Regions from separate parts of the Paenibacillus sp. OK076 genome, predicted to be linked through region 2. Evidence: predicted binding sites of a transcription regulator. Region 2 holds the regulator's gene; each other region holds the start of a gene.
The links. The regulator NrdR, encoded in region 2, represses ribonucleotide reductase genes. The targets are predictions, from matches to a motif close to AACACNATATATNGTGTT.
Positions count from the first base shown of each region.

Region 1: a site for NrdR is predicted at 4,714-4,731, ahead of BMY78_RS21335 (anaerobic ribonucleoside triphosphate reductase). Genes of this name have one in related genera too.
Region 3: a site for NrdR is predicted at 2,874-2,891, ahead of nrdI (class Ib ribonucleoside-diphosphate reductase assembly flavoprotein NrdI). Genes of this name have one in related genera too.

Region 1 covers NZ_FOCH01000002.1:563,809-570,646, reverse strand. Annotated here, with positions in the region: gene BMY78_RS21350 (cellulase family glycosylhydrolase) at 1-1,415, opposite strand, end outside; gene BMY78_RS21345 (LacI family DNA-binding transcriptional regulator) at 1,716-2,729, shown strand; gene BMY78_RS21340 (histidine kinase dimerization/phospho-acceptor domain-containing protein) at 2,778-4,415, opposite strand; gene BMY78_RS21335 (anaerobic ribonucleoside triphosphate reductase) at 4,789-6,750, shown strand; gene nrdG (anaerobic ribonucleoside-triphosphate reductase activating protein) at 6,747-6,838, shown strand, end outside.
Region 2 covers NZ_FOCH01000001.1:1,191,290-1,198,127, reverse strand. Annotated here, with positions in the region: gene BMY78_RS05525 (alpha/beta hydrolase) at 1-150, opposite strand, end outside; gene BMY78_RS05520 (IPT/TIG domain-containing protein) at 528-3,857, opposite strand; tRNA gene BMY78_RS05515 (tRNA-Ala) at 4,099-4,174, opposite strand; gene nrdR (transcriptional regulator NrdR) at 4,356-4,823, opposite strand; gene BMY78_RS05505 (alpha/beta-type small acid-soluble spore protein) at 4,938-5,159, shown strand; gene BMY78_RS05500 (lytic transglycosylase domain-containing protein) at 5,267-5,830, opposite strand; gene coaE (dephospho-CoA kinase) at 5,827-6,423, opposite strand; gene BMY78_RS05490 (manganese efflux pump) at 6,434-6,838, opposite strand, start outside.
Region 3 covers NZ_FOCH01000001.1:3,247,312-3,254,149, reverse strand. Annotated here, with positions in the region: gene nrdF (class 1b ribonucleoside-diphosphate reductase subunit beta) at 1-358, opposite strand, end outside; gene nrdE (class 1b ribonucleoside-diphosphate reductase subunit alpha) at 402-2,486, opposite strand; gene nrdI (class Ib ribonucleoside-diphosphate reductase assembly flavoprotein NrdI) at 2,473-2,832, opposite strand; gene BMY78_RS14280 (response regulator transcription factor) at 3,272-4,000, shown strand; gene BMY78_RS14275 (sensor histidine kinase) at 4,029-4,874, shown strand; gene BMY78_RS14270 (response regulator) at 4,871-5,524, shown strand; gene BMY78_RS14265 (right-handed parallel beta-helix repeat-containing protein) at 5,714-6,838, shown strand, end outside.

The DNA of each region.
Region 1 (6,838 bases), on a different contig from region 2:
ATATTGCTCATCGACAGCAAAGATACCGTTCCATCTGAATTCTGGATGATTTTGAATCGTTCCCAATGTCCGGCAGTGTCCCGATTGGCTACCAGAGCATCTGCACCGCCATTCTCTGCGCTGACAAAAGTGCCATTGGCGTTGGCTTTCAGACTGGACCATGTCTCTGTGAAGGGAGCCGTTCCCGTATGCTTCTTGACCACATTCTGGAACGAGGTATTAGAGGCAAAGTTCGCCGTTGTGAACTTGCTCCATTTGGAAGCAATCGTTGCCGCGCTGTCCGTATTCAGGTTAGGTGCCGGATTGTTGTTATTATTGTAATAGCCCCAGGTTCCGCCCCCTTTAACCTTATAACTCCAGTTCGTCCATGAAGCATTCAGTGCATTCAGACCAGACAGCCACTTCTCGGTCAGATCATCCTGACCAAACGAGAACTCGCCCGCTAACACCGGAACGTTCCAATTCTTCTGATAGGACGCCATATCCTTCAGCCAGCGATCCATCTCCGAATTGGTCAGATCCCAATTGTTATAATCCGTGAATTGATAATGATGCGTCTGATACATCACATTCGTCCAGCCATAAGTTGTTGGTGGTGAAGCTGCCCACCAGTCGAAGAATGCCGCGATGATGATCATGTGATCGGCATCCTTGGCACGGACGGCTTTGTACATCCGGTCATAGAAATCCATTTTTTGTTTGATTTGAGCTGCATTTTCACCTGTTCCCATCGTTACGAGAGGTTCATTGAGCAGGTCGTACGCGGCAACGGTTGGATTGCCTTTGTAACGTGTCGCCATCCGTTCCCAGATCTGAATCGTCCAGTTCTGGTATGTAGAGTTGGTCCACAGTTGGTTAGAATTCTCCTGACCGCAGGAATGCCATGGACAGGCTGCTCCCGGTGCACCGTGCAGATCGAGAATGACATACAGGTTCCGTTTGCCCGCTTCATCAATCAGCCAATCCAGCTTGCGGAACGTAACCGAATCAGGCTTCATGACACCGCTGGTGTTCATAAAATCCTCCCAATAGATCGGCACACGCACAACGTTCATGCCCCAGCTCTTGATGTTATCCAGATCACCAGCCTGAATCCAGTTGTCCTGATATCCATTGATCAGGCTCTGTGCACCCGATTCTCCAAAACGATTCGTCAACGTGCGACGCAGCGTGTATTCATCTACCGCGCCGGATGGCGTCATCCATTCTTCCTGCAGCAGCCACCCACCCAAATTTGTTCCACGCAGGTTTACCACGCTGCCTGTACCCGAATTATTACGGACAACTGTCCCGTTAGCCTTCAGGAAATCCCCTGGTCCAAAAGCCGCACTTGCCTTCGGTGAACCTACGGCCGAAGCCAGCAGTCCAAGCAGCAGACAGCTGCACAATAGCATGATGGTGCTCTTCTTCAACATGTTGACGCCTCCCTTAAATGGTCATATTTTGAGGTATGACTGAACCAGGATGCAGCACTCACGACGAGTAACGTAATGCTATAGAAACAGCGGGTACGAGCGGTATTATCCAAAGATGACCCCGCTATTTATCACAACCAAGGGATAGTGAAATCGATTACATTATGTTGAACGTTAAACCCTTTATTCCTGCACTATCCCAATTATTGTTTCAATCGGTTATAACTTGTAATCGTTTTCAATTGGAATTATAATGAATTTGAATTAATTGTCAATCACTTATTTGGAGTTGTGAAGAATATGGATGTCAAAATCATTGATGTAGCTGCCATTGCAGGTGTGTCCCCGGCAACCGTATCGCGGGTCATTAATCAGCACAGCAAAGTTAGCACCAAAACCAAAGATAAGGTGATGCGCGCCATCGAGCAATTGGGATATCACCCCAACGCAGCAGCCAAAAACCTTCGTTCACAGAGAACCATGACGATTGGCGTCATCGTTCCGGACATCAACAACTCCTATTATGCCGAAATTATCAAAGGCATTGAGAATATCGCCTACGCCCGACACTACAAGGTCATTATATGTGATGCCCATAACCAGAAAGAGCGAGAAGTTGATTATCTTAATTTACTGCTGGATCGGACCATAGACGGTGTTATCATTATCACGCCCATGCTGGCGGATGAGGAATTATTCCAGCTTGCAGATAAAGGCTATCGCATTGGCATCGTTGGCAAATACATCGAACATGATCAGATCCCGTGTATATATACGGACAACGTGAAATTCTCCCAGGAAGTTGTTCAGCATCTCGTTGAGGCCGGACATCGAAATATCGTTTTCTTAAACGGTTATCCTGAAGCGATCGACAGCTATGAACGACTTGAAGGTTATTTGAAGGCCCTGCGCAATCACCAGATTCCGTTCCGTCCCGAATTGATCGAGAATGGGAACTTTAATGAGGAAGGCGGGTACGAGGCTATCAAAAGACTGTTTAACAAAGGCCTGTCCTTCACCGCTGTATATGCGGCTAATGATGAAATGGCTCTAGGCGTTTACAAGGCATGTACGGAATACGGAATACGCATTCCCGAGCAATTGGCTATCGTAGGTGTGGACAACAATCGAATCAGCAAATACATCCATCCTACGCTAAGTTCGGTGAACCAGCCCAAGTATACGATGGGGGCCATTCTTATGGAGAAGATGATTGACACGATGAATACGAATGAATTTCAGGACAAACGTGTCTTTAAAGTCGACTCAGAGCTGCTTGTTCGAGGGTCCTCGTCCTTCAAAATAACAACATAAAGCGCACCCGTGAAAGGTGCGCCTAATTTAAACTATGTTCTCATGTTTTTAATGCACAATGATGCTTAATGCATTTAACAAATCAGCCTGCTTCACCGGCTTGGTCAGGACCGCATCGAAGACTTCCGCTTCATGCGAATCGATATGCATGCCATACGGAATCAGAACAATAACTGGTGAATCTGTAACCAGGCGTTTCAGCTTGTGTACAAAATCCACAGCGCCGCCCTCCAGCAGTCCCATATCCACAACAGCCACGTCCGGTTTAAAGCCCCCCTGAATCCAGTCGTACGCCTCGGTTGTAACCGAGGTCATGTGCACATCCATCTCCCATCTGCGCATCAGGGATGAGGCCCCTTGCAGAATGTCAGGATCCTTGGCAAGCAGCACCTTTTTGCCCTTCAGTCGATGCTGAATATTGGCAAGCTGAGGCAGTTCCCAATGTCTGCGGAGCGGCAGTCTAATTTCGAATTCTGTCTCCTTGTCGCCCATACCATGTACCTGAATACGCCCATTCATAAGGATGGCAAGATTCTGGCTGACCGCCAAACCGAGATTGGTCCCTACCAGCTTCTGTGTACTTATATTTCCGTCCAAACTGTTAAATGATCTAAGCTTTTTGTCCGAAGACAACATGCGGCCAGTGTACTTCACATGGAGTAGAAGCGTACCCGCCTCTTCTGTATCTCCACCAGCTACGGTTGCCGTAACCAATACGGAGCCTGTCCGTGTTGAATCTAGGGCATACTGCATGACATGGGCCAATAGTTGTCCGATCTTTATTTCATCCCCGACGAAAACCTGAGATACGTTCAGATCAAGGTTCAAACCCAGCTCAATGTTCTTGCTCAGCGCCAGTCCCGCGTAGAGATAAACGGTATTTTCAATCGTGGCGACCAGATCGAATGGATCATCATGCACAACCGTTTGGCCTGCGTCATTGACGTTAAAACTCATCATGTTATTGAGCAGGGAGAGCAGAATGTTCCCGCTGGTTTCGATCATATTCACATATTCTATCTGCTCGTCCGACATATCCGGTGTACGCATCAGATCCGTTAATCCCAGAATGCCGTTCAGCGGGTTACGAATTTCGTGGCTCATCAGCGACAGCATCTGTGTCTTGGTCAACGCCTCAGACTCCGCACGTTCCTTCTCTGCCTGCAATTGCTCTTGCAGTTGCTCCGAATGACTCAGCTTCTGTTCCTGAACTTGCAGCGTATCTTCCAGATCCACGACATACCCGAGAAAAACGGCCATGGCTTGCAGTGTTTTCATATCCGTTTCACTAATCACATAATCGGGATCATCCATGAGGCAGATCGTGCCGAACGTTTCCCCTGACCTCCGCATAATAGGAATCCCCACAAAGTAACGATTGCCCAGTCCGCTTGTTACGTCCATGGTTTTCGTAAGAGGATGTTCACATGTATCCGTAATGATCAGACTGCTGCCCTTATCTCTTAAGACCAGGCTGCAGTATGACGCTTCAAATGGAAGTTTACTACCTTTGGCGACCAACTCTTCCTCGCGGTTAAAAGCTTCCATAATAACATTGGTCACTCCATCGTTCGTGGCAACAAAAATGGTGTTCACTTTTAAGATGCCGCTTAATACGTCTACAATATGGGACGCGGCTTCCTGTATATTTTCATAGAAGCCCCTTGTAACACCTACCGTTCCCATGATTCACCCCTCTTGTCTTAGCTGCATTTTCAATTCATAGTGCACTGTATGATTCAATCCATTAACGAGGGTTCAAAAGTTGCGAAAAAGTGGTCACAACCTATACATATATAAAGTTTTCTATCTACTTCTAAGCATCGTCAACTGTAATTACACGGTAAATAGAAATTATACGCTTACCCTCCAGCTTTGAAAACCTCTATCATTCTGAGCGATGAATCATGACGAACGATCAGCCACTCACATGTGATCATTATCACACCAAAATAACAATATATAGTTTATAAATGAATAAAGAAACTCTACATGTAGTGTTCAATGAATGGACATTATCCCATACATTTCAATTTTATTATTTTTAGGAGGAACTGAGATGAACATGCTTGAGTATGCCTCTCCACCGGCATCCGACCTGCTATCTGACCTGGGAAGACGAATTATAGGTGCTGAAGACGCCGATACGCTGAGGGAGAATGCCAATCTGAACGGAGACTCGTTCAGCGGCAAGATGAGCAGGCTCGGTTCGGAGACCGCCAAGTGGCATGCTCTGCGTCATGTACTGCCTAAAGAGCTCGCTCAGGCTGTGGAGAACGGCGATCTGTATGTACACGATCTGGATCAGTATGCCCTCGGAACAACCAACTGTATCTTTATCCCATTTGACCGGCTGCTGGCCTCCGGATTCAACACCGGCAACGGTTCGGTTCGTACACCTCAGACGATCATGTCTGCCATGGCACTGGTCGCCATTATTTTTCAATCCCAGCAGAACAGCCAGTATGGCGGTGTATCCGCCAATAAAATCGATTGGGATCTCGCACCTTATGTGAAGCGTTCGTTCCGTAAGCATTACCGGAAGGGACAACGGCTGTTTGGAGAGAATGAACGAATTGAGGATGAGCAGCTGCATCTGGATAGTGATGAAGCGAAGAAGAAGTGTGCACGAGCCTTTGCCTATGCCTGTGAAGAAACGGAACTGGAGACCGGGCAAGCTGCGGAGTCCCTGATCCATAACCTGAACACCATGAGCAGTCGTGCTGGCGGACAGATTCCGTTCACTTCGCTGAACTACGGGCTCTGTACTTCAGCCGAAGGTCGACTCGTATCCCGGTCGTTGCTGGAAGCGACCATTCGTGGACTTGGTAAGGGGGAAACACCCGTGTTCCCTCAGCATATTTTCCAATGCAAGCAAGGAATTAACCAATCGGAGGCAGATCCGAATTACGATCTGTTCCGGCTTGCTGTGACCTGCTCCTCACGGCGCATGTATCCGAACTTTGTCAATGTGGATGCTTCCTTCAACCTGCCCTATTATCAACCGGAAGATCCCGATACGATCATTGCGACGATGGGATGCCGGACACGCACACTGGCTGATCGCTTCGGACGCAATCGTCAGAGCGGCAAAGGCAATCTGTCCTTTAACACTATCAATCTGGTCAAGCTCGGCATTCGATATGGAATCTGCCAGGGCGCAAGAGCCATCGCTGACCGGGCTGGATTCTATACGGCGCTGGAATCCGTCATGCACAATGCTACGGATGGACTGCTGCACAGGTATCGAATTCAGAGGAACCAGCCTGCCAAAGCATCGGACTTCATGATGCGGGAAGGGGTATGGGAAGGCGGTGAACAATTGGCTCCGAATGAACCGGTGGCCGATCTGTTGAAGCATGGTACGTTATCCCTTGGTTTTATCGGGCTTGCGGAATGTATGACCGCTCTATATGGCCGTCACCATGGACAAGACCTGCATGTACATCGAGAAGCCTTGAATATCATTCGTACGATGCGAGAGTTCTGTGACCGGATGAGTGAGCAGCATAACCTGAATATCACCTTGTTCGCTACGCCCGCTGAGGGTCTATCCGGCAAATTCACCAAGATCGATCGTGAGCGATATGGCGTCATCGCGGGGGTGAACGACCGGGAATACTACACCAATTCATTTCACATTCCGGTCTATCATACGCTTCCTGCCTATCGCAAGATTGAGCTGGAAGCTCCCTTCCACTCACTATGTAATGCCGGAGCGATCTCATATGTCGAACTCGACGGGAATGTAAGGGCCAATACCTCAGCTTTCCAACGAATCGTGCAATTCGCGCTGGCCCAGGACATCGGGTATTTCTCCATTAATCATCCGATTGACCGCTGTCCGTCCTGTGGCTATGAGGGCGTTATTGGAGATGTATGTCCCGGATGTGAGGCTCATGAAAACCATGTACATTTCCAGCGGCTGCGCCGGGTGACGGGATATCTGACCGGTGACTATAAAGTGCGCTTCAATGCGGCGAAGCAAGCCGAAGTGAGAGACCGGGTGAAGCATCAATGAATCTGTATGGTTACATCCCGGAATCGGTGAATGAGGGGCCTGGCCTGCGTGCCGTGTTGTTCATCAGCGGATGCCGCCATGCCTGTCC
Region 2 (6,838 bases):
CAGTTTGTCCGTTAGGTAATCATAGCGGCCAGCATGCTCACACAAACCATGAACGATGACCACGGCTGCCTTGGAATCGCTTACAATATTTTTACTGAAATAAAGCTGGGTTCCGTCAAAAGATTGAATGGTTGTCTCGATATGGTTCATTCTTCATTACATCCCTTCATTGTGCTCAAGCCTCAACTGGCAGATCCGTCTTGAGCCATTTTGTTGATACATTATCCGTAAAGTAATCATAAGAGTTTATCGTTAATAATTTCTTTTACGAATAATATTGTTTCTTATAGAAACAATATAACATCCGTTTTACGCGCTGTCCAGATTAATCTGAGTGAATCGGAATAAAAACAGGACTGCCTCGTAGTCATGAATATGACGGGGACAGCCCTTGGTTCAAGTTATTCTAATCTGTTTTGGTGTTCTAATGAACCTGACACATTTGGGTGCGGTAGGTTTGTTAGCATCTTACAGCGAAATAATTGACCCATTGAGTCAGCTCTGCTCAAGCGGGTTTTCCATGAATCTTATCTATCGATTGAACCCAGCGTCCGTAGCATCCTGATGAACACTACCGCCGCTTGCGCGCGTGTCGTCTCCCCCTTTGGATCGAACGTGTTTGCGCCCGTGCCTGTCATGATATGAAGCTTGACCATCAGATGAACGTCCTCAATATAGGCTGTATCCGCGTTTCCGATATCCTTGAAGCCATTAAGGCTCACCGGCTCCTTGGATATCGGCAACAGTTCAAGTCTCCCCACTGCCGCCAGCATACTAGCCATTTCCTCTCGTGTAAGCGGCTGATTAGGGGTAAAGCTGTTCCCTTTCACAAAGGTGAGCAGTCCGAGCTCCTTCGCTGTGGATACCTCGCCGGAATACCACGTACCTGGTTTGACATCGTTATAGGGCGCTATGTCCTTATCAGATGCGCCGCGTCCAAGCGCCCGGACTAACATAGCCGTAAACTCTGCTCTGGTTACCGCTTTGTTAGGATCATACAGTCCACCGCCTACGCCTTCAACCAGACCTTTCGCAGCAGCAAGATCGACATCAGATTTGCTCCAATGCTGCTGTACATCAGCAAAACTTACCGTGTTTTGTGCCACAACGTAGACACTGTTTGAATAGGATTTGATCTTCACAACCCATTTGCCGTCAATCTGTTTTTTCTCAGCTGCCACAAACTCCAATTTCTTTGTCGTTACGTTATAGCGGAATGCCCCCCATTGAGCTGGCATGCCGGTCATGCTCTTGGGCATCAGAATCTCTCTTGTAAGTGCCTTGCTGAACTTATCTGCCGTTCCGATTGCTTGTCCCGTCTTGGTGTTGATGATATCGATATGAAAATCTACAATCGCACCCATTGCATGGCCATTCGGCAGGCTGTTTGCAAATGCTGCTCGGAAGTCCTTATCGCCGGACTTGTCGGTTAGCGTGATTTTAAAGCTAATGTCATCGTTATTCACATTATTCTTAGCTAACAAGTCCTTTAGCCCTGGAATGAGCGATGCCAGATTGACCGGCACTTGATAGCTGCCGTAAGGAGTCTTAATCTCGATGAAGAAAGTAGCGTTCTTGCCCTCAATGCTCGTTAAAATGCTTGCCGGTATTCTGACATAGGCAACGCCGTCTTTTGGTGTAATTTCAAGAGTGACGGACGGCTTACTACTGTCGATTTTAGCCCAGTCAATCATAATGCCGTTTTGGTCAATATCCGAATGGGTTGATTTAACAGGAGTAGTTCCACCACTGCTACTGCTACTATTGCCACTACTATTGTTACTGCTACTATTAACAACCTGCGTTACAGTAAAGGTAACCGGCGTCATGCCCCCGGCCGACACTGTTACTGTAGCCTTATACGTCCCTGCGGCCAGTCCGTCATTCGCTTTTACCGTAAAGGTCGTCGACGGCGTCCCACTATTGAGCGTTGTCACCGTCGGCTGCGTAATCGTAAAGCTGCCGGCGTTCGTTCCGCCGAGCGCTGTCGCCAAGCTCGTCAAGTCGCCGGTTCCCGTTCGTGTCAAGGTGACCGTTTTCGTTTCCTGCGTCCCCGATGCATACCCTGCGGTCAGGGCATTCAGCGTCTCATCCGACAATGGGCTGATCGCGTGCGTAACAACAAACCACGTAAATTGATTCGCCGCCGATGTCGTTGATGTACCGCCCGGCGTAGTTACTGTTACGTCTACTGTTCCTGCACTACCCGCCGGGGCGATGGCTGTAATTTGTGTCGCCGAGTTCACTGTATAGGACGTCGCCGCCGTTGCACCAAACTTCACCGCCGTTGCATCGGTCAGATTCGTACCGCTCAACGTGACAGTCGTGCCTCCGGTCGTCGGACCCGATACCGGCGACATGCTCGTAATCGTTGGCGCGGCATGGTATGTATATTGATTCGCCGCCGATGTCGTTGATGTACCGCCCGGTGTCGTTACCGTTACGTCTACCGTTCCTGCACTACCCGCCGGGGCGATGGCTGTGATTTGTGTCGCCGAGTTCACTGTATAGGACGTCGCCGCCGTTGCACCAAACTTCACCGCCGTTGCATCGGTCAGATTCGTACCGCTCAACGTGACAGTCGTGCCTCCGGTCGTCGGACCCGATACCGGCGACATGCTCGTAATCGTTGGCGCGGCATGGTATGTATATTGATTCGCCGCCGATGTCGTTGATGTACCGCCCGGTGTCGTTACCGTTACGTCTACCGTTCCTGCACTACCCGCCGGGGCGATGGCTGTGATTTGTGTCGCCGAGTTCACTGTATAGGACGTCGCCTCCGTTGCACCAAACATCACTTCCGTTGCATCGGTCAGATTCGTACCGGTCAACGTAACGGCCGTGCCTCCGGTCGTCGGACCCGATGTGGGCGATACGCTCGTAATCGTCGGTTCGGCATGGTATGTATATTGGTCCGCCGCCGATGTCGTTGATGTACCGCCCGGTGTCGTTACCGTTACGTCTACCGTTCCTGCACTACCCGCTGGGGCGATGGCTGTAATTTGTGTCGCCGAGTTTACTGTATAGGACGTCGCCTCCGTTGCACCGAACTTCACCGCCGTTGCATCGGTCAGGTTCGTACCGGTCAACGTGACAGTCGTGCCTCCGGATGTGGAACCCAATGTCGGCGATACGCTTGTGATCGTTGGGGAAATTGCATCTACTAGCACGCCCGCCGTACTACCCACGCTATTAAGCGTTAATACTGCATCGTTACCTGCTTCATCCCTAATTGATCCGCCATTCAGTGACAAGGCTCCTATGGTAATCCCGTTAGTATCAGATTGTCCGGTTTGGATGGTATATCTAAATTGCAACGCGTTTGTCCCCGAACCGCTTACATAGTTAGCATACACAGTCGTTGTTCCTACAATTAACGGGATCGTTGGAATGCCGGTTACGACAACAATCTCGTTCATGTTCACTGTAAAACTCAAGTCTTCTCCTGCACCATAAGTGCCATTGGCAGGAACAGATACACTTGTAACGATAGGCATAACTGTGTCGACATAGTAATGGTTAGATACGGTGGTTCCGCTCCCCACATTGCCTCCAGCAATTATACCTGAATGATTGAGCGAAATATTGAAGGGGCCGCTGTGATTGCTTAGAGGCGGCGTGAGTGTTGCGCTATAAGTGATATTGTCAGAAGTTGTTAATCCACTAAGAATGCCGCTACCTGTTTCCAAATCAGCAAGATCAAATCCAGTCACCGCTTCTGAAAATGTAATCGTTACCATTGACGTTTCTCCGGAAGTCAGAAGTTCGTCAGCTACAACAATGGTGGCTGTTGGAGTGGCAGCAAACGCCTTGTCAAATAAGTACAATGGCAGCAAACTTAAAATAATTACACCCATAAATAACTTTCTTATTATTCTTGTTTTATACATATCCTGTTACCCACTCTCTCTAAGTTAGGATTCACCGCGAATTTCAAGAAAATGCTTGTCCAGTCATGTGCTATTATATAACATTGTGAGTCCTCGTTCAGTAAATTATTGAATAGTATTGCATACGGCACTTTCTTCGTCCTATCAGCGAATGTCCATACAAAAACAAAAAAACGCAGTTCCGAAGAACTGCGCGCATTTACTATTTTGGTGGAGCCTAGGGGGATCGAACCCCTGACCTCATCGCTGCCAGCGATGCGCTCTCCCAGCTGAGCTAAGGCCCCAGAATTATGAGTGAAACAAGTTGTCCAACTCTGCAATGCTCCGCAGGCGACTCCTATATCATATAAAATACAGCTTTTGCTGTCAACCATTTTTTTACCAACCAAAATGATTGGAGAAGAACAACCTTTTACCTGGAACACATGACCGTAACCCAGAATGCTCTTCTCCTTTTCCGCTCCATTACTCCTCGATGTCTTCTTTGGACAAAAGAGATTTCAGTTCTTTCATGAACATATTGATGTCTTTGAATTGACGGTACACTGAAGCGAAGCGAACATAGGCTACTTCATCCACTGGAAACAGCTGTTCCATCAGCAGTTCACCAATCTGACGGCTCTCGACTTCAGCATCGGCTGTATTCCGCAGAGCTTTTTCTGTCTCGGATACCATCATCTCCAGCGTTTCTACCGACACCGGCCGTTTTTCGCAAGCTCGAATCAGACCACGGAGAATCTTGTCTCTGCTGAACTCTTCCCGGCTGCCATCTTTCTTAATAACGATCAACGGTGTTTCTTCAATCATCTCAAAGGTTGTAAATCTTCGGGCACACTGCTCACACTCACGGCGACGACGAATCGATTTCGCTTCGTTGGCCGGACGTGAATCAAGCACTTTGGTACCCATATAACCGCAATAAGGACACTTCAAATCAGATCACTTCCCACGTTTGACTTTTTACCACAAATTCCCTTAAGCATTTAGTTATGAAAATCGTATTGCCGACACATAATACTTTTACCAACCGCGAGGAGGTGAACAGCAATGGCACAAAGCAATGGTAACTCCAACAACCTGGTGGTAACTAAAGCTTCCGCAGCTCTCGAGCAAATGAAATATGAAGTTGCTCAAGAACTCGGAATCAGCATCCCACAAGACGGATACCAAGGTAACATGACTTCTTACGAGAACGGTTCGATCGGTGGATACATCACGAAGCGTCTGGTAACAATTGCAGAACAGCAATTGGCAGGTCAATACCAATAATATCTGCATCGTAATACGGTACACAGAGGAGCATGGAGCGGCCGGTGAATAACCGGTCTGCTCGGTGCTTCTACTTATTTTAGACCACGAATCCAGAGCGTCTTAACTTAGAACGTATTATAGATCTTTACATATTGATTATAATAATAAATGACGCGTTGTACATAGTGCCGGGTTTCACCAAACGGAATATCTTTGACCGTCTCGAAAGAGCCGTCCCATACGCCATCCCTTAGCCATGAGTTCACTTTACCTGGACCTGCATTGTAAGCAGCAATCATAGCCGCTTCATTCCCGTCAAATTGATCGGACAGATTACGTAGATACCAGGTACCCAACTGGATATTTCTTTCAGGCTCGTGCTTCAATTCTTCCAGTGAGGTGCCCGGAATTTTCGCTTGCTCCATAATCCAGTTTGCGGTGTCTGGCATCAGCTGCATTAACCCGATGGCACCTCTTTTGGATTCCTTGCTTGTCTTAAAATTGGTCTCCACCTTGATGATGGAAGCTATGAGAAACGGATCAACCTCATAACTCTGAGACTGGGCCCTAATCTCTTCCTTATAATGAATCGGATAGAACCATGACATCCAATTGGTATTTAGGAACAGCACCAATACAAAAGACACAAACATCAACAACAATATTCGTTTCTTACGCAGCAATCTCATAATAAGCCCTTACGATGCAAAAATGAAATGATTTGCTGCTCCGTCTCTGACCACAAGCCGCTGTTATCAATAATCACGTCAGCTCGCTGCTTCTTCTCTTCAATATCCATCTGCACGTCTATCCGGCCATCTGCCTGGTCTGCCGTCATTCCATCCCGGCTCATCAGTCGTTCCCGTTGCACAGACCTCGGGACATAGACAACCATCACTTCTTCGAAGCCATCCTCCAGCCCTGACTCGTACAACAATGGAATATCCGATACGACCAGCTTGTCCGGATGTTCAAGCTCATACAGAGCAGCTCGCTCACGCATTTCCTTGCGGATCGCAGGATGTGTAATAGCCTCCAGTGCCTTACGTTCCTCTGGATTCTGAAACACAATACTGCCCAGCTTTTTCCGATCCAGTGTTCCGTCCTCATTCAATATGGCTTGTCCGAACCGCTGAACAGCCGCAGCCAAAACGGGATGCCCGGGCAGCATTACTTCCCGGGCAATAACATCTGCATCAATGAGCAACGCTCCCTTACTGGCGAGAAAGGCGGACACACTGCTTTTGCCTGTCGCGATCCCGCCGGTTAAGCCAATATTCATTTATTTCACCTCACAACAACTTCATTATTCCCATAAACATTAATAAAAGCGCAGGTAATACAGATAATCTTCGCATCCAACGCAGAGCAGCAAAGCGTAATCCAACCTTCATACCTAGTGACAGAAAAGCCCCGCTAAACAATGCAATAACTAATGCTGTCCACAAAGTCGGGAATCCCAATAATGCTGCCCCTAATCCTGCACCAAAAGCATCCAGAGAAAGAGCTATACCAAGCCACATCGCTTCTTGGACGGATATACTGCCCGAGTTATCCATATCCGCCTTCGAGGGGCTACGCAGGATTTGAATAACCACACCGAGCTTCCGCAGTTCAAGTGTAAAGACCATTCGTTCCAGCGATCCTCCAGGAGCAGATGGCTCAAGCTCCAGCGCGAGCACCTGATTTCTGCCCTT
Region 3 (6,838 bases), 2.1 Mb from region 2:
ATACACTGTCAATTTCTTCGGTTGATGCCAATGTGGTGAAAATACTGCTGTATGATTTCGCATGAATTTGTTCCATCATCGCCATAAAACTAAGTACGGCTTTGCGTTGCAGTCCATCGACATGCTCCATAATCTGCGGCATACCTACACCGCCCTGGATCGTATCCAGAAGGGTTAAGCCTCCCAAAACTTTCATATAAGCGTCTTTTTCTACATCACTGAGCATGCCCCAGGTCATTTTATCATCGGATAAAGGAATCTCGTCATCGGTCCAAAATTGCATAATATTCTGATTCCAGAACATCAGGGTGAAATCATCATCCGCCCGATTCCAGTTCACAGCTTGAATTGCCGGCATGGTATATCAAACTCCAATCGTAATACCCTAAAGGGAAATTTGTTTATATTGAACAAGCAATGCATTCTTCCATCGTCAGCTTGTTGGTTCTTGTGTAATACAAAGATTTCAACCCTTTATGAGCAGCATACAGATAGCAGCGAGCCAACTCTCGCGTGGTTACATCACTGTTTACATGCAGAATGGTTGAGATGCCTTGGTCCACATGCGGCTGAATCTCCGCAATCAAATCAATCACCTTGAATTGATCCATTTGATACGCTGATTTGTAATAGAAGACGTTATCCTTTTGCAAATAGGGCATTGGATAATACGTGGTTGAATTGGCATAGGTCCGTGTCTCAATCTGTTCTACGATCGGCATGACACTGGATGTTGCGTTTTGGATATAAGAGATGCTGGCCGTTGGAGCAATAGCCATGCGATAGGCATGGTAGAGACCATTTTTCATCACTTTAGACTTAAGCTGGTTCCAATCCTCGGGAGACGGAACAGCAATGCCGGTAAACAATTCTTGTACTTTCGATGTGGTGGGACGGTAATCCGTAGTCACATAACGATCAAAATATACGCCAGTCGCATAATCCGACTGCTCAAATCCATAGAACCGTTGACCCGTTTGAACTGCAAACTCCATACTTTTCTCCAGAGAATGATAATTCATGGTCATAAAGAAGGTACGTACAAAATCCTTGGCCTCCGAGCTTTCATAAGCAATCCTGTTTTTGGCTAAGTAACCGTGCAGGTTCATGGCTCCCAAGCCAACGGAATGCATCTCGGAATTGGCTTTTGCCACACCGGGAGCATTGGCAACATGCGTCATGTCGCTGACGGAGGTCAGTGCAATCATGCCCTCATGCACGGATTCCTTGATCTTGCCACTCTCCATAACATTAACAATATTGAGGGAGGCCAGGTTGCAGCTGATATCTTTGCGGATAATATCCGGTTGACCATAGTCTGTAATTTCAGAAGTCTCCTGGAGCTGGAAGATCTCTGTGCAGAGGTTGGACATTTTGACTTGTCCTACGTTTTTCAAGGCATGTGCTTGATTGGCATTGGTTTTATTAATGATGTAGGGATAGCCGGATTCAAGTTGAGTCATCGCTATTTTGGTCAGCATATCCCGTGCGCTGAGCGATTTTTTCTTCTTCACCCGGTCGTCAGCCAGCAAGGTATCATACATTACGTCCAGATCCATATCATCCAAATGTGTTCCATACGCCTTATAAACACTATAAGGTGCGAAGAGATACAGAGGCTCATTATCTTGAGCCAGCTTATAGAAACGATTAGGAACAATAAGTCCGATAGAGAGAGTTTTCAGCCGGATTTTCTCATCCGCATTGATTTTTTTGCTATCCAGCAGTTCCATAACGTCCCAACCGAAAATATTATAGTATGCTGCACCAGAACCTTTACGTTGACCCATCTGATCGGCGTAGGAGAAGCCGTCTTCCATCAGCTTGAGAACAGGCGTGATGCCTTTAGCAGCACCTTCAACTCCTTTAATGACTTCACCACGAGCACGCAACTTCGACAGATTGACAGCAATGCCACCACCGATTTTGGATAACTGCATACACGTGTTTAGGACATAGTTTATGGAGTTCAGTGAATCATCCATTTCAAGCAGGAAGCAAGAAACCAGTTCACCGCGCCGACTTTTTCCCGCATTCAGGAAAGTGGGGGTTGCCGGTTGAAGACGCTGCTCCATCATCGAACGGGACAGCAAACAAGCCGTATCAAAGTGTCCACGACCCAGATGAAGTGCAGCGGCGGCTATCCGATCTGCATATTGCTCAAGGTATGTTTTGCGGTCATATGTTCTCAACGCATAATCAGTATAGAATTTGGACGCTGCCATATAGGAAGGAAAGGTATACTGATAGCCACGCGTAATTTCAAATACGGTTCTAACTTCGTCAGCTGTATAGGAAGCATAGAAATCCTCGTAATAATCATGATCAATCATGAATTTGACCTGATCATCAATGTTGTTAAATGCCATACTTTTATCTTTAATTTCTTTCATAAACTCCTCTACAGCCTCTTTATCCTTATGTAACTGGAAGAAGCCATCAGAGTCGCGCTTTAGCAGCATGTTATTTAATTCAATATGACGCAATGCGGCTCACCTCCTGTTTAAAATACTCCACGTCTTTCTTGGAACCCGATAATTCAAATTTACTAATAACCGGGACGTTATAAGATGCAGAGATCAAATCTGCACTTTTGGCAAAACGCTCACCCCAGTTACGGTTACCGCTGGCGGCCACGCCAATCAGGTATTCAGAGTTTTTTTGTAAAAAAGAAGACACCTTATCAGGTATCTGTCCAAAACCTGTTGTATATGTCACAAGTACGTACGGTTCATCAATCTTCATTTGATTTTGAATCTGTACTGCTGGCAGTTGAAGCTTGGAAATAAACCTCTTAACATTCCCGGTTATAGAATCATACACAATTAGCACGATCATTATCCTCCTTGACAAATGAACGGTGATCAGAAACAAACACTATATATAGATTATATTTTTAATTTTATATCAATATATAGCTTTGTCAATTGCATATCGGTATCGACTTTGTGAAAAAACCTCATGAATGGGCTCTATTACTAGGCTTAAAAAATTTGTGGCTTAGTAGATATCCATATTCGAATGCACGATATTTGGTGCATGAGAGAATTATGATTGACAGCCGTCAGCGGAAAGAAATCAACCTGAACTTCATCGTTCATACATTGTCTACAATTCAGAGATAGATTATCAAAAGGCATGGCTCTATGGAGTCATGCCTTTTGAGTACGTTGAAGGTATGCTGATTACATCAAGTTCACTCACTGGCTTGAGGCTTTATGAAGAGAAACTAAGAAAATGATCTAATATCGCAAAGATTTGGAGGTAAGACATGAGCGGGATCCTGCAGCAAAATAGAATATTGATTGTAGATGATGATAAACGGGTCCGTGGACTTCTTCGAAAGTATTTGGAGAAAGAACAATTTATCGTTGAGGAGGCTTCGCTGGGCTGGCAAGCCTTAAGCAAGCTTCATCATGACTCGTATGCCATGATCATTCTGGATTGGATTCTCCCCGACATTAAGGGGATTGAAATATGCCAATATCTACGGACCAACTTAAGCATACCCGTCATGTTTCTGACAGCCAAGTCAGAAGAGGGAAATCGGCTTGAAGCTTTCAAAGCCGGGGCGGATGACTTTGTTATGAAACCGTTCAGTCCGAGGGAAGTTGTGCTTCGCATCAAAACCATGATGGCTCGTTATAACGGATTAATCAAACCTGCGTCAAAAGACCATTCAGCAAGCGAGGTGTTGATCTCCTCTATTTTAATCAATCCTACTTCCCGAAGAGTCACAGTAGAAGACGAGGAGATTCATATGACTCCCAAAGAATTTGATTTGCTTTATCATCTGGCGACACACGCGGAAATCGCATTCTCCAGGCAGGATTTGCTGAGAATTGTTTGGAAAGTGGAGCATGAGGAAGATCTGGATTATCGAACCGTAGATACCCATGTAAAACGGTTGCGGGACAAACTCTCCGAACATGTGCCGAATCGGGAAGATCTGATTCAAACCCTGTGGGGGTTCGGTTATATTCTTCGTCTGCCTCACTGATGCTTATCTTGAAGTTCAGGAGGGGAACATGTCTTATAAACAAATCAAGTGGATGATCTTGCTGATTCCCACCTTAACCGTTGCTCTCTGGGAATATGTACGACATCGGTTTCTACTCCCTTATATATCAATGGATTTGGGCAACTGGCTAACACCTGTCATTGTGTATGTAGTGAGTATAACGTTGTTAACTCGGTTGTTTCTTATCCTGGAACGAATTCAAAAAGAGCTGGAGCATGAGCGTGAAGCCAAAGCCGCATTTGAATCTCGGGAAAAGATGGCCAAGGAACTTCATGATGGAATCGCCCAATCCCTTTTTTTATTATCGGTGAAAGTAGGGCGTTTGGAGGAACAAGCCAAGCAGGATCAACAGCTGGACGATGTGTATTCGATTAAAAAAACAGTTCATGAAGTCAATCGTTATGTACGCCAGGCCATTGCCGATTTACGTTATGATCCTAACGTTGACAACACCTTCACTATGAACGAATCGATCACACTACTTGGTCAAGTTCGAAGAATTGTCAAAGATATCCCCGTCCGAATCGAACTGGATTGGAACATCCCGGATGATACATTTACGGACAAAGAGAAAGTAGAACTGCTCGCTTGTATTCGGGAAGCCCTCTTTAATATTCAAAAGCATGCATCAGCTTCCCAAGGATGGATTCAGGGAAACGGGTACAAGAATTGCTGGAATATCACGATTCGAGATAATGGAAAAGGATTTGAGATGAACCCCTTTGAACGAAAGGATCGATATGGACTGAAAATTATGAGAGAGCGGATGAATGAACTGAACTTTAACATGCAATTCCGAAGGGAGCAGCAGCTTACTGTTGTCGAATTTTCAAAGGATGGTGAGATGTTATGAGCCATACTCGCGTACTTGTTGTAGACGACCACGCTCATGCGAGAGAAGCCATATGTGAAATTTTATCCATGGATCCCGGCTTCGAAGTGATTGGCGTCGTATCGGACGGTCAACAGGCGATTGACTATACAGAACAATGGCTTCCCGACTTAATCCTCATGGACATTCAGATGCCCATTATGAACGGTCTCGAAGCAACACAGCGGATCAAATTAGCCTTTCCTTATGTGAAAATTGTCATGATTACCGTCTCGGATGATGTACTCCACCTCCTGGAAGCGTTGAAGCGGGGAGCTCAGGGTTACTTGCTCAAAAATCTGGAACCGTCCATGTGGCTGGCATATCTTCATTCCATTGTTACAGAAGAAGCTCCATTGAGCCGCGAGGTGGCTTACCAAATCCTGAAGGATGTCTCACTCACGGAGAAAAAAGAACCTGACGTTCCACTAACGACAAGGGAAAAGGATATTCTGTATGGCGTGGCTGCAGGTTGGACGAACAAAGAAATCGCTGTGAATTATACGATTTCAGAATATACGGTCAAGAATCATTTGAAAAACATTTTGCAAAAGCTGCAGGTTCAAAATCGTGTTCAACTGACACGTTACGCATTGGAGCAAGGGCTTATTACAGACCACAATCGTCTGTAGTAAGCTTTTTTTACTAGATCGGAGCGTTCTTTCGGTTTCTATGTATAAGTGGATGTCACTTTCTCTGCTTTTCACCACCATGACCTCACAAATTGGACACAAAACGTCCAGCTCTATAGCCAGATTGAGCTATATGGTAAAAATTTGTTTTTATGTACACTATGAGCAGTGTGCTTCATGAAGGAGGTTATGATGTTAAACGGACGGATTGTCCTGGGCTTGTTGCTGCTTGTGGGTATACTGGCGATCCCGTTATCTTACTCACTTGACTCTGCGAACGCTGCTTCTGATACCAAAGACGCTATTCCACTCCAGCCAATCATTGATGGTTCTAAACCTGGAGAAGTGCTTGTGCTTGAGCCGGGTATTTATTCTGGTCCCGTAAGTATAGACAAGAATATATCCATTCGAGGAGATTCATCGGTAACGGTATTGAATATGGAAGCTGAATCCACGATTACCATTCGTTCAGATGGAGTGACTTTGCAGGGGTTCACGGTTCAACATTTAACGAACGAACCCACTGCTGCGATTCTGGTTGAAGGAGATCGTGTAGAGATCACGGGTCTGGATATTCAGAGTCAAAGTTTTGGAATCGTGCTGCGGGGTTCCGTCGACGGGCTCATACAAGGCAATACCATTTCATGGGCTGGACCGGAGTCTGCTTCCAGTGGTCAAAAGGGGAATGGCATTGATCTCTACAATTCCCATCGTACCCACATCGAAGACAACCAAATTACGGGTATGCGGGACGGGATCTACCTGGAGAATAGTCGCAATCTTACGGTTAAGGCTAATACGCTGTTACATACCAGGTATGGCATTCATTGTATGTATATTGATGGTTCTTCTGTTATGGACAATGTAGGGGAGAACAACAGTACCGGAGCCATGGTCATGGGTGTCAAGAATACGGTTGTATCGGGAAATTCCTTTCGCAAACAGAACGAAAATGTGCATTCACAAGGGATTTTGTTGTATGACGTACAGCAATCTTCGGTTCATAACAATGTCGTGGAAGGTAATCGTGTTGGCATGAACATTGCTGAATCCTCAGGAAATGAAATTCGCGGCAATGCGGTGCTCCGGAATTTCATCGGAATTCAGCTCGTTCTTGCGGAGGATAATCAGTTTACCAGAAACCAATTTGTTTCGAATGTGATTGAAGCTTCAGCGATGGACAGCCGGAACAATGAGATGAAGGAAAATTATTGGGATTCCTTTCAGGGTCTTGACCTGAACAATGATGGAATTAGTGAACTGTCTTATGGGATTAATCCATTTTATGAGCAAGTGGTCAACCGAAATTCGGCC